DNA from 2 places in the Niastella sp. genome. Region 1 is predicted to be linked to the other one. Evidence: riboswitches for the same ligand, from Rfam matches in the RefSeq annotation. Region 1 holds a riboswitch; the other holds the start of a gene.
The links. Region 1 has a riboswitch for thiamine pyrophosphate ahead of thiS (sulfur carrier protein ThiS). Riboswitches for the same ligand answer to the same signal wherever they lie in the genome.
Positions count from the first base shown of each region.

Region 2: another riboswitch for thiamine pyrophosphate. It lies ahead of ACJ751_RS07555 (TonB-dependent receptor); the one in region 1 lies ahead of thiS (sulfur carrier protein ThiS).

Region 1 covers NZ_JBJMLX010000361.1:1,507-10,924, forward strand. The annotation lists gene ACJ751_RS18640 (thiamine phosphate synthase) at 1-238, opposite strand, end outside; gene ACJ751_RS18645 (hydroxymethylpyrimidine/phosphomethylpyrimidine kinase) at 232-987, opposite strand; gene ACJ751_RS18650 (thiamine phosphate synthase) at 960-1,568, opposite strand; gene thiC (phosphomethylpyrimidine synthase ThiC) at 1,568-3,454, opposite strand; gene thiS (sulfur carrier protein ThiS) at 3,586-3,789, opposite strand; TPP riboswitch at 3,858-3,952, opposite strand; gene ACJ751_RS18665 (hypothetical protein) at 4,402-4,773, shown strand; gene ACJ751_RS18670 (TonB-dependent receptor) at 4,975-7,263, shown strand; gene ACJ751_RS18675 (AraC family transcriptional regulator) at 7,321-8,229, opposite strand; gene ACJ751_RS18680 (DUF5703 domain-containing protein) at 8,333-9,418, shown strand, end outside.
Region 2 covers NZ_JBJMLX010000155.1:4,229-8,177, reverse strand. The annotation lists gene ACJ751_RS07555 (TonB-dependent receptor) at 1-1,862, opposite strand, end outside; TPP riboswitch at 1,921-2,026, opposite strand; gene ACJ751_RS07550 (head GIN domain-containing protein) at 2,130-2,855, shown strand; gene ACJ751_RS07545 (helix-turn-helix domain-containing protein) at 2,868-3,065, opposite strand; tRNA gene ACJ751_RS07540 (tRNA-Met) at 3,835-3,906, opposite strand.

The DNA.
Region 1 (9,418 bases):
GTACGCCCCAGGCATTTACCGACCTGGCCACCTGCGGAAAATCATTAATGATCAGTTTGGCGTTGTGCCGGTCGCACAAGGTTTTTACGGCCTTTGCCAGTTCCAGCACTACCGTTTCAGGTTGGTTCTTTACACGCAATTGTACCAGTTTACAACCGGCGTCCAGCGCTTCTTCGATGGCCGTTACATGCGTTTTTGTCGCAGTTTGCTGTGAAATAAAATATACCCGTTCTAACATGTTGTATGATATCCCAGTAATGACTGGTTGCTGTTTAAAAATGATTCTATATACTGTTTCGCACCGCGGCATGCCTCGGGCAGCGTTGCACCTTGCGCCAGCCGGGCGGTAATGGCGGCCGACAGTACACAACCCGATCCGTGTTTGGGAAATACGGTTGAAACACCTGCCTCTATTGTTGTATATCCGGCGGCTTCATACAAAGTATCAACACCCAATGCATCCGGCCTGTGCCCGCCTTTTAAGAGTACAGAACAAAACACAGCCCGGTCATTTTTTATCAACGCTTCACCGGTAATGGACTGCAGTTGTTGCAGTTCACTGTAGTTGGGCGTAACAAGGGTTACCCCGGCTAATACCGCATCCAGGCTGTGAAAGGTATCCACTGCATGAAAATCGTACCCGGCGCTGGCTTTTAAAACCGGGTCCCATACAATTTGTATGGCTGGATTGCTTTCTTTTAAGAACACGAGCACCTCCAGCAGGGTTTCCAGCGAATCGATGATCCCGATCTTACAGGCTGATATTACAAATTTGTTCATCAGCGGTTGCAATTGCTCAATGATCCGCTCTGCTGATAGCCAGTGAATATTTAAAAAGCTGTCATCGGTTTGAACCGTTAAGGCGGAACAAACCCCAAAGCCATAAACCGCGTGTTGTTCAAAAGTTTTGCAATCGGCCAGCACCCCTGCGCCGCCGCTGGGGTCGAAACCCGCTATGGTCAAAACGTTAGGACGTGGTGTTTGCATAGTTTATAATTTTCAACGGCGTTTGCCGGTTCTTTCCAGATGGCGCCCAACAATGCCGCTCCATCAAAATTCATAGACATGGCTGATCGGATATTCCCGGCATCCACGCCACCCAGCGCTATTACTGATATGGGCTTCTGTTCATCCTTCAAATAAAAATCAACATCGGCTACACCCTTGTATTGCTGTTTGGAAATACTGTCGAATACCGGCGAAAAAAAGGCATAGGAAAAAAGCGATGTCAACCTTTGTAATGTTGGCAGGTCATGCACCGAAGTGCTTAACGTGTAGCCTTTGTTTTTCAATTGCGTCATCTCTTCTTTAGATGTTGACTGCCTGTTTTCTTCCCTGTAATGCCAGCGATGGATGTTAAATGCCGACATCAAATGAAAGAAGCCGTGTAAGGCAATCCGGTTATGATATTCAGCCGGAATGGCTTCTATCAATTGCCGCACTGCTTGTTCATCAGCTTCCGGCTTGCGCAAATGAAACACGTCCAACCCTTCGGCAAATAATTGCTGAATGATGGCCGCTTCGTTTGGCACTGCAGTAGCACTTGATATAACAACCAGCTTAAACATTACAGGTACAATTGACTTCCTTTCTCTGCAAATTCTTTCGACTTCTCCTCCATCCCCTTCTGTATGGCATCCCCATCCTGCAAATTATTTTCGGCTGCATACTCGCGAACATCCTGCGTAATTTTCATGGAGCAGAAGTTCGGTCCACACATGGAACAGAAATGCGCCACTTTAGCGCCATCGGCCGGCAGGGTTTCATCATGAAACTCGCGAGCCGTATCAGGATCGAGAGAAAGGTTGAACTGATCTTCCCAACGGAATTCAAAACGCGCTTTGCTCAATGCATTATCGCGGTATTGCGCGCCGGGATGTCCCTTCGCCAGATCGGCTGCATGGGCTGCGATCTTATAGGTGATCACGCCATCCTTTACATCTTTTTTGTTGGGTAAACCCAGGTGTTCTTTGGGCGTTACATAACATAGCATGGCGGTACCAAACCAACCGATCATGGCTGCGCCAATGGCAGAAGTGATATGATCGTAGCCGGGCGCAATATCAGTGGTCAACGGCCCGAGGGTATAAAAAGGCGCTTCTTTACAATGCTTCAGTTGTTTATCCATATTCTCCTTGATCATGTGCATGGGCACGTGACCCGGTCCTTCGATCATGGTTTGCACATCATGCTTCCAGGCAATGTCCGTAAGCTCACCCAATGTTTCCAACTCAGCAAATTGCGCAGCATCATTGGCATCGGCCAAACTTCCGGGACGCAATCCATCGCCCAGGGAGAATGCCACATCATATGCTTTCATGATCTCGCAGATCTCTTCAAAATGGGTATACAGAAAACTTTCTTTGTGATGCGCCAGACACCATTTGGCCATGATGCTGCCACCGCGGGATACAATCCCCGTAATGCGTTTGGCGGTTAATGGAATATAACGCAACAGCACACCTGCATGTATGGTGAAATAATCAACGCCCTGCTCCGCCTGCTCTATCAGGGTATCCCGAAACAGTTCCCAGGTCAGTTCTTCGGCTTTTCCATTTACTTTTTCCAAAGCCTGGTAAATAGGCACGGTACCAATGGGTACGGGTGAGTTACGAATGATCCACTCCCGCGTTTCATGAATATTTTTACCGGTTGATAGGTCCATGATGGTATCGGCGCCCCAGCGACAGGCCCATACGGCTTTCTCCACTTCTTCTTCAATGCTGGAGGTTACTGCCGAGTTACCGATATTGGCATTGATCTTCACCAGGAAATTGCGCCCGATGATCATGGGTTCACTTTCAGGGTGATTGATATTGCTGGGAATAATGGCGCGACCGGCTGCGATTTCATCCCGAACAAATTCCGGGGTGATATAACTTTTTGGGGTATTGGCGCCAAAGCTATGCCCCGTATGTTGCTGCGCCAGCATGGCATAGGTGCCATTCAGTTGTTCTTTTAACTGATCGAACCGCTGGTTCTCGCGAATGGCGATGTATTCCATCTCCGGCGTAATGATACCTTTACGGGCATAATGCAATTGGCTGACGTTATAGCCGCTTTTGGCGCGCCGCGGTTTTCTCAGGTGTTCAAAGCGGAAGGCATCCAGCTTTTCATTATTCAATCGATCAAGACCATACGAAGAAGATACCTGTTGCAATTGTTCGGTATCCTGGCGATCGATGATCCATTTTTCACGCAGGGGCGACAAGCCCTTCTTTACATCGATGATTAGATTTGGATCGGTATACGGCCCGCTGGTATCATATACAGTAACAGAAGCGTTCTTTTCGGTAGCGCCTTTTTTACCATGAAGTTGGGTGTCGGTGAGTGAGATCTCACGCATGGCAACCGCTACATCTTTATGCAGTTGTCCTTTTACATATATCTTTTTCGATCCCGGAAAAGGCGCTGTAGTTATTTTTTGTTGACTTGGAATAGCTTCCTTCTTCATTATAATATTTTTTGGTGAATGGTGAATTCGTGAATCGAAAGTCGGCAATCGGTCAGCCAGCTGGCGATTGAATCGGCAATACTGGTGCGCGCCAATTGCCGCGATAGGGGTAACCGGTAACTGGTAACCGGCTACCCTCCCTGTGTAGCCCGGATCAGCATGACTTTATCAGCTGGCTGTAAAATATAAGCCGGCCAATCGGTGCTGGGAATAACGGTTTCATGAACCGCTACTGCCAAACCGGCAACCGGTATGCCTAATACCTGGATGAGCAATTGCTCCAACGAACATTGGTCAGGAATATCCCTGGATTGTTGATTGATAAGAATGTTCATACCTACGTTTTTTTATCACTTCAGGGAATGAACATGCAGCAAAAGAGAAATGAAAGAAATGAAAATAAAAGAAGACTTTCACTTTTCCCTTCGGCAGTACGAACTGCATCAGGTTCAAAGGGTATTATCTCAGTCCGATGTATGGACACCCCTAAAGTGGGGTAAAGGTAGAGTTTTTTTTGAAATAGCAATTTTTTTGTAAAAAGGCTATAGTTTAACCGGGAGCAGGTTGACCAGTTGATCAGTTGACGAGTTGACAAGTTAACAAGTTGACAAGTTAATAAGAAAGAAGAAGCTTAGGGAAATAAAGTAGAGGGTTGATAGGGTTGAAAAGGTTGATACAGTTGATAAAGGAGGAAAAGATGAAACAAGTGAGAGATGAAAACAGTGAGGAATATTTCCCTGTCGCGAGTCCTTTCACGTTTCACGTCTCTGCCCTCTGCTTCGCCCGCCGAAGCTTTAGCGTAGGAGGGCCGTTTGCCCTGCTTCTTACTAGTAGAAAAACAGTAGCAAAGACAAAGCAAGTATAATATGACAAAAGTCAACTGATAAACTGATAATTTTCATGCAGTTTATTCGTTAACCTGATATCTTTGCCTGAAATTTGAAGACTTGAATAAATGGTGGACGATAGTGTTCCTGATAGGCATGCTGGGGCAAACCTTCAGCAAAAGCCTTATCGTCCTGAATTTCAAGGTCAATCAAAAGGCTATTGCGGCCAGTTTGTGCCAGAACCGCAACAAACCCAGAAGCTGCTGTCATGGTAAATGTTATTTGACCAAACAGCTGAACAAAGAGGAAAAATCGCAGGACATCCCACTCAATGGTGGTTCAAGCCTGAAATTCGAGGTAGTATTATTTAGTGAAAAGAAAGTTGAAACGCACTACCTTGTAATCAACGAAAAACCGGTACATGTATCGCGGTATACCGATCCCATCTCACAAAGGGCAATAGACGCAGTTTTCCATCCGCCACAAGTGTAATCGCTACTCCACACATCTCAATCATTTTCATTTTTATTTGTTTCTTACCTGCTGTAGGTATGTCCCTGAAGGCATGCTATTTACAGTATGTAATGTAATAAACCTGTTCCAACGAATAATTCCACTTCAACCTTAGCATGCGAAAGCAAGCAGGCTTTGTATTGCCTGAATTGGCTACTGCATGTGCAATACGCTATGACCATGAGACGCTTTATAAAATGGGCAACTGCTTTACTGATCGTATTGACCGGGCTCCGCTCCTATTCGCAAACAAACTGCACCGGCAAAGTGATAGACGCCATTACGCACGAACCGATAGCCCGGGCTTCTGTACAGATCAAACAAAGCAATAAAGGAACTATTACCAATACGAATGGAGAATTCACCCTGCCAATGGCAGATACCGCGAACGAACTCATTATTTCTTCATTGGGATACCAGCCTGTAACCATCCAGGCAGGCACAGAAAGTATATTACTGGTAAACTTACAAAGTAACAATAACAGCTTACAGGAAATAGTGGTCAGCGCCAGCAGAACCGCTCAAAAACGCAGCGAAGCGCCTGTAGCCATTACCACCATCAGCAAACAAACGATGGAAGACACCAAGGCCACCCGCATCGATCAACTGGTGAATAAAGTAAGCGGCGTGAACATGGTGAACCTCGGTAATGAGCAGCATGAAATGAGCATTCGCCAACCAATGACCACCAAGAGCCTGTTTCTGTACCTGGAAGACGGCATTCCCATTCGCACCACGGGTGTTTACAACCACAATGCGTTACTGGAAATGAACCTGCCTGCAGCCCGCCAGATAGAGGTTATTAAAGGGCCTTCTTCTTCACTATATGGCGCTGAAGCCATTGGTGGCGCAGTAAATATCATCACCCAGGCGCCGCCTGCCTTACTCACCGGCAAGGTCAGCGCACAGATCACCAACACCGGCTATAAAAGAACGGATGTTCAGGTGGGCAATACGTTTGGAAAATTTGGGTTGCTGATCAGCGGTTATTATGCCGACCGGCACAACGGCCCTATTGATCACAGCGATTTTCATAAAATCGGCATCACTGTTCGTGGTGATTATGCCATCAGTGAAAAAACAAAATGGGTGAACGATATCACGTATGTAAATTATTTCAGTGATATGCTGGGATCTCTCGACAGCGTGCATTTCGCCAATAAAGACTACAGCACGCCGCAGACATTCACGTATCGCAAAGTGCCTGCCCTTCGCTATAAATCGCAGCTCTTCCATCAATGGAATGACAACAGCACTACGCAGGTATCTTTCGTATACCGGGACAACTCGGTACAACAAAACCCATCCTACCGCGTGAAGAATGCAACCGATCCAATGATGGCTTATGGAGAGATCAATAACAGCTCCTTCAACACGTATATGGTGATGGCCCAACACCAGCAATCGTTCAATTTCCTGAACAGTAAACTGATCGCAGGTATTACTGTAGATAACAGTCCCTCTGCCTATGTCGCCCACTTCATCAACATTCAACGCGACAACCGGGGGTATTATATCAGCTATACCAACACAGATTCCGTATTGAGCCAATATTCAGTAGGCATCAATAACCTGGCTTCGTATTTACATTACGAAGCAGAACTGGCAAAGGGGTTGAAGGTGACCGCAGCCCTTCGGTACGATTTCTATCACTATAATTTCGAAAATGCATTGCCGCCTTCTGCATACACGGGGTCGCCTTCTACCAAAAACAGTTTCAACCGCTTCTCGCCAAAAATAGGTGCTACGTATAATTACAAAGGCCTGGGTTTGTACGCCAATTACAGCGAGGGTTTTGTACCGCCACAGATCAGCGATCTGTACGTAGGAGTAAAAGTGCCCTTTCTTGGCTCACAGACATTTTATAATTATGAAGTAGGCGGCTGGTTCTCCCTGCTTAAAAATAAGTTGTATGCCGACTGGAGCTGGTACCTGTTAAACGGCACCAATGAGATCATCAGTGTAAAGAACCCTGACGGTTCTACCGAAAACCAGAACGCCGGCAAAACAAAACATACGGGTATTGAATATGGCATCACCTGGCGCCCCGTGAATGAGTTGTCTGTCCGGTTCAGCGCGGCCAACAGCAAACACACCTTTGGTGATTATGTTGAAAAGGGAGTGGCCTACAACCATAACCAGCTGGCCGGAGGCCCGCGGTTTATTGGTAACGCTGAAGTAACCTATAAACCTGTTTTTGCAAAAGGCTTACGGGTGGGCGCCGAATGGCAGCACATCGGGTCTTATTTCATGGATAATGCCAATACAAAAAAATATAGCGGGTATGATCTGCTGAATCTGCGCGCCGGCTATACCATTCATGCTTTTGAAGTTTGGGTGAATGCCATGAACGCTACTAATAAGTATTATTCAACTTATGCCAGCAAATCGGGCAGTACGCTGAGTTATAACCTGGGTGATCCGCGGGAAATTAATGTAGGTATAGCCTATAAATTTGGAGCGAAATAAAGAGTTGACCAGTTGACGAGTTGACGAGTTAACCAGTTAACACGTCAACTTGTTAACTTAATCCTTTTTCTGCGAACGATACTGTTTCGGAGATAAACCAATGATCTTACGAAAGCGTTTCGAAAAATAATACGGATCATCGAAACCCATACTTAAGGCAATATCTTTTACGGAGTTGGTGCTAAAGTCGAGCTGCTGACTGGCCTTTTGCATTTTCATCTGAATGAAATAATCGATGGGTGCATAGCCGGTCTTTTGTTTGAACAAACTGGAGAAACGGGAAGCCGAATAATTATAATGACTGCTCAGGTCCTGCAGGGAAATATTTTCATTGATATGCTCTTGCATATACAGGATGGCGCTGTCAACCACATCCAGTTTATCGTTAGGACTAACTGTTGTATGCTTCGAATTATAAATAAACAGGCTCAGGAAATGCGGCAAACATAAATTGGCGAAAATGAGGTTATCGGTACTATACCCTAACTCCAGCGCTTTGTACATTCGGGAGAACATGATCTGGATCTCACTGCTGCTCTTGATGTAAAATGGTTTGAAATGTTTTTGAACGGCCTGCAGCGAATTCATTTGTGGTAATGAATCCCCCCCGAAATGGATCCAGTAAATACTCCAGGGATTATCATCTGTGCTGCCATAAGCATGTTCAACGTTCTGTGGTAAAATAAAAAACTGGTTCGGCCCTACCTCTGATTTCTTATCTCCTATCTGATACCAGCCAGCGCCATCGACACAATAAAATAAAAAGTTTTCCGGTAACCCTTTCTTCCGGTAGGTATAGTGACCACGAGCATTCGGATAATATCCCAGGCTGCAAACGTACAACTGATTCAACAAGGCGTTGGTTAGTACTTTTTGCTTCAGCACCGTTTTCGGGATCTCTATGCGCTGGCGACCAATTCCATACCAGATGTTTTTGTGGGAACCCTCTTTATTTTTCGCATTCATATGGTATAACAATAGAATTTACGGCAAGATACTTACATTCGCTGATTCCCGGTGTGATCTGATAATTTTCCACACCCGGGAACTTCGAATCGTACATCAGCCCATGAATAAAAAAGCAATTCTTTTTATAACAGGAATTATCGTTTGTAACCTGTTGCCGCTGGTTTTACCGGCACAGTCTGTATTACCAACTTACAATATTATCTGGAATTCACAAAGTAGAAATGCAGGCGAATCCATGCCCTGTGGCGGCGGTGATATCGGACTGAACGTTTGGGTTGAAAAAGGCGACCTGTTGGTGTACATGGGTAAAAGTGGTTGCTTCGACGAAAACAATGCCTTATTAAAAGAAGGCAGAATACGCGTCAAATGTACACCGAACGCTTTTGAGGGTGAATCCTTTAAACAGGAATTGAAATTAGCGGAAGGTTATGTTCAAATAGAAGGCCGGAACAACAAGCTGCAAACGACCATAAAGATCTGGGTGGATGTGTTTCGTCCCGTGATCCATATCGATGTTACGGGCAATGAAGCGGTGAAGACTGAAGTGAGTTATGAAAGCTGGCGGTATACCAACCGCACCCTCACCGGCAAAGCCAATAACGCCAATTCCTACAAATGGGCCCCGCCCGCTGAAGTAATTACTTATAAAGATAATATTGATTTCAAGGACAACGCCGTGCTGTTTTATCACCGCAATCGTGCTGATATACCCAACGTTTTTGATATAACGGTAAAACAACAGGGGCTGGAAGCGGTAAAAGACCAGTTATACAACCCTCTTGCCAATCTAACGTTTGGCGGTTCGTTACAGGGTAACAACCTGCAACCGGCGGGCACCTACACCGGCATTTATATGGATACCGATTTCAAGGGCTGGAAACTGCAGAGCAAAAAAGCCAGTCGCGACCATCACATTACCGTTTTATTGCATACGGCGCAAACCACTTCTGCTGAAGCCTGGTTAGCCGGGTTGCAAACCGTTAGTTCAGATGCTGCTAAAAGTTCAGCAACTGCGGGGCAGCAAACCCGCAACTGGTGGAACCAATACTGGCAACGAAGTTTTGTTTTTTTACAACCCAATCGGCCTGATACCGGTTCTGTGCTCTGGCAAACCGGTCGCAATTACCAATTGTTTAGGTATATGCTTGGTTGCAACGCCATGGGACATTATCCTACCAAATTCAAT
Region 2 (3,949 bases), on a different contig from region 1:
CCGGTTAATACCAACTGATCCTTATACATCATATAATAAAGCGTAGCGCCCCAGTTGTATTCGCTGGTTTTCTTTTCTACGCCTAGTTCAAAATCATGCAGCTTCTCTGGTTTTGGTTGCTGGTTAATGCCCGCTTCAAAATCATCGCGGTTAGGTTCTTTATTACCTTGCGAATACGAAGCGTACAACTGGTAATTGTTCTTTGAGTAAGCAAGACCAACTTTGGGGTTGAAGAAATTCCAGGTATTATGCAGCAGTAAGCCGGGGTTATTTTTAAAGCCGCCAATGTAATACAGTACGCGACGATATTGCAGATCAACAAAGCCCTGCAGGTGACTGGTCAATTGTAACTGGTATTTGGCATAAGCGTTCACATCGGTTTTATACGCGTCGTTATTATACCATTGATAATTGGTGGGAATGCCGCCAAATTGCGACCAGATCACATTGCCATAGTGTTTGCCATCATAGCGGTTCCAGCCACCACCCACAATCAGCTGGCTGATATCATTTTTATATTGAACCGAAAATACCTGTCCGTAGAAATAGTTATCCAGCCATTGTTGCTGAACCAGGTCGGTTGCGCTGATCGTGTCTGCACCGACAACCGGGGCGTTCAACCCATAATCGCTATAGGCAATTACCGGTTTGTATTCTTCATAATAACCCTTGCCACGCGTTAACCAGAAGGCGGTATTGAACGTCAGCCTTCCATTGAGATCATGGTTGATGAACAACTGGTAATGGTCCTGTTGGTAATTATCGGTTTGATTGGCGTACGTGAAATAATTATACTTTCTGGGCTCAGCTGAAAACAAATTAGTTGAATCCTGTGGCGTAAAATACAACGAGCCAACGTTATTGTTGTAATGATTTTCGAGATCAGTTTTGCTGCCGCGCAATTTGGCTTCAGGAATACCATTCCAGGCCTGGTAGGTTTTTTCATTGCCGGAAAATACATTCACGCGAACAGAAGTGTTCTTGTTTATATAGGCGCCTGACAAATAAAACGACTTCAACGAACTGCTGGCCCGGTCAATAAACCCATCGCTCGATACTTTTGAAATGCGGGCATCGAGCGTAAAGTGATCGTCGATCAATCCACTACCAGCTTTAACCGTATGTTTCCAGGTGTTGAAGGAACCATAGGTATTATTTATTTCAGCATAAGGCGTCGTATTGGTTTCGTTGGTGCTTAAATTAATAGTAGCGCCAAAAGCGCCACCACCGTTCGATGAAGTACCCACGCCGCGTTGCACCTGTATACTGTTTACAGATGAGGTGAAATCGGGCAGGTCCACAAAGTAAGTGCCCTGCGATTCCGCATCGTTATAAGGAATGCCGTTGAGCGTAACGTTGATCCGGGTTGCATCACTACCCCTGATGCGAATAGCCGTATAACCAACGCCATTACCGGCATCGGAATTTACTATTACTGAGGGTGTTTGATTTAAAATGAAAGGCAGGTCCTGTCCCAGGTTGAGTTTTTCAATATCTTTTTTAGAGAGATTGTTTTTGGTGAAGGGCGCTTTATCGCCGGCGCGGGTTGATTTTATTTCAACCGGTTGTAAAAAAAGATTCATTCGCTCCAGCTTCACATCTAGAGTATTACCCGAGGCAACAGCCTGATTTACTGCCTGAAAACCTATTGAAGTAACATGCAGGGTATAATTACCCGGTTTAATTTTCCTGAACTCAAACGATCCGTTTTCGGTGGTAAGCGTTGACATTCCATTACTCAATTCTACTGTAGCGGAGGCAATAGGAGTTGAGGATGCAGCATCTGTTACTTTACCGCTGATCTGTGCAGTAAGACTATGAGTCAATAACAGGTAGCAAATCCCCAAAAGCATTTTTTTCATTTGTATCATGTTTGTTGAAAAAATGATTTAAGAGAAATGCTGCGAAAGTGAAGTGTAGACAAATACGGAGCTACCTTCCCTGCGCAGGCATTACCCTGATCAGGTTCTACGGGTCTGTTCTCAGCCTTACCGCTGTTGGCGGGAAAGCACCCCGGGAAACTGAAAATCTCTGATTTTTAAAAGAGTCTGCAAAGATACGAACATTATTTTTTTAAGAATATTGTAACATCTGGGTATCGTTATCCGTCACACCAGCATATGAGTACTATGAAAAAGCATCTTTTAACTCCTATATTATTATTAATCAATATCATGGCTATTAGCCAGGAGAAAATTATATATGATGCCAATGCCGAAAAACGTGAAGTAGGCAGCTTTCAGAGTATCAGGGTGTCTGATGGCATCGATCTGTATCTTATTCAAAGCACAGAGGAAGGGTTGGTAGTAAGTGCTACAGAAATAGCTCAACGCGACAAAATGCGGACTGTTGTTGAAAATGGCGAGTTAAGGATATTTTTAAATGGCGGGGGATTTAACTGGAAAGGCAGGAAGTTTAAGGCGTATGTGTCGGTAAAGACGCTTAATAAATTGAGGGCTACAGGCGGAAGTGATATAATTATTCAGGGAGAATTGAAGCTTGATAAATTAAACCTGGAGTTAGCAGGCGGAAGTGATTTTAACGGGCAGGTAGCTGTGACTGATTTAACGGTTGATCAAAGTGGGGGCTCCGATGTTCATATGAAAGGGAGTGTTGTTAATTTAAGAATAGATGCCCACGGCGGCAGTGATTTCAAAGCGGAGGAGCTGGTTGCTGAATATGCTATTATAGATGTAAGTGGTGGAAGCGATGCCACTTTAACGGTTAACAAAGAAATGGCAGCTGAAGCCAGTGGCGGCAGTGATGTGAAGTACAAGGGACATCCCGTGATCAAATATAAATCAGCTACTGGTGGTGGTAGTGTTCGAAACGTGGATAAGACATTATCGATTTAACATATTTATTATTTAGACATCTTTAAAGAACTCTTCCGGTTTTATATCCAGGCCATGCAATAATTTCAGGAAGGTGCTTAAATACATATCCCCACCGGATTCATACCGGGTCATGGCGCTTCTTGAGATATTGATTTCATACGAAAAGCTTTCCAGTGTTGTTCTTGCCTGGCGTTTATTCTTCAATGCTTTCCCGATTTTGTTTAACATCTTCTCTGTTTCGGCAGCTGATAATTCCTGGGCTATGGGCCTCCGTGCTGACGGTCTAGTTTTTCGCATGTACGCAATTAAGATAGGATTCCCTTATTTTAAAACCCTTGAATAGGGGGCGCTAAGATAAATGTCTTATAATAAATGTCCTTAAAAAAGTACAGCAATGTAAAAAAATAGTAACTTCATTGACAGGTAACCGTTGTTAGTAATGGTTGATTTATTTAATATCAACTATGCTATACTGTTTGCGATAGATACCTTATCTCCACGCTGGCACATCAGACTACACATAACGCTTAATTCCGGAAAGGTATTGGGGAAGTATTGTTCCCCCGATGATGTTCGATGTAAAAAGGAAAGGCGATGACGACCCGTCCCTGTGGGGCGGGTTTTTTGTTTTTGGGCAGAATATTTTCTAAAAGGGAAAAGTTTCTTTTTAAAAAGGAGGAACGATATTTTCAATACAAGAAGTTTCTACTTAAAAAGAAGAAGTGTTTACTCAAAAACAAGAACTGTTCATTGAACTGGTAGAACCTCTTTTTCAGTCAGAAGAAGATTCCTTTTAATGACATGGTCAGGTCATATAATGGATCGTTTGGGTAAATGAAAGGAATAGTCGGGTATTTTAAAAACCGGAACTGCTTTTTGAAAAACAGAGTCTGGTTTTAGAATAAAGTGAACTGTTTTTTCAATAACAATTCTTGATTGAATGGATTGATAGAGTAGGGGCATAAAAAAAGGCCTCTTTTCAGAAGCCTTTCCTAAGTTGCGAAGGGTGGGATCGAACCACCGACCTTCGGGTTATGAGCCCGACGAGCTACCGCTGCTCTACTTCGCGATGTATTATTTTCAAATATCGCTACTTAATTCACGATATAAAG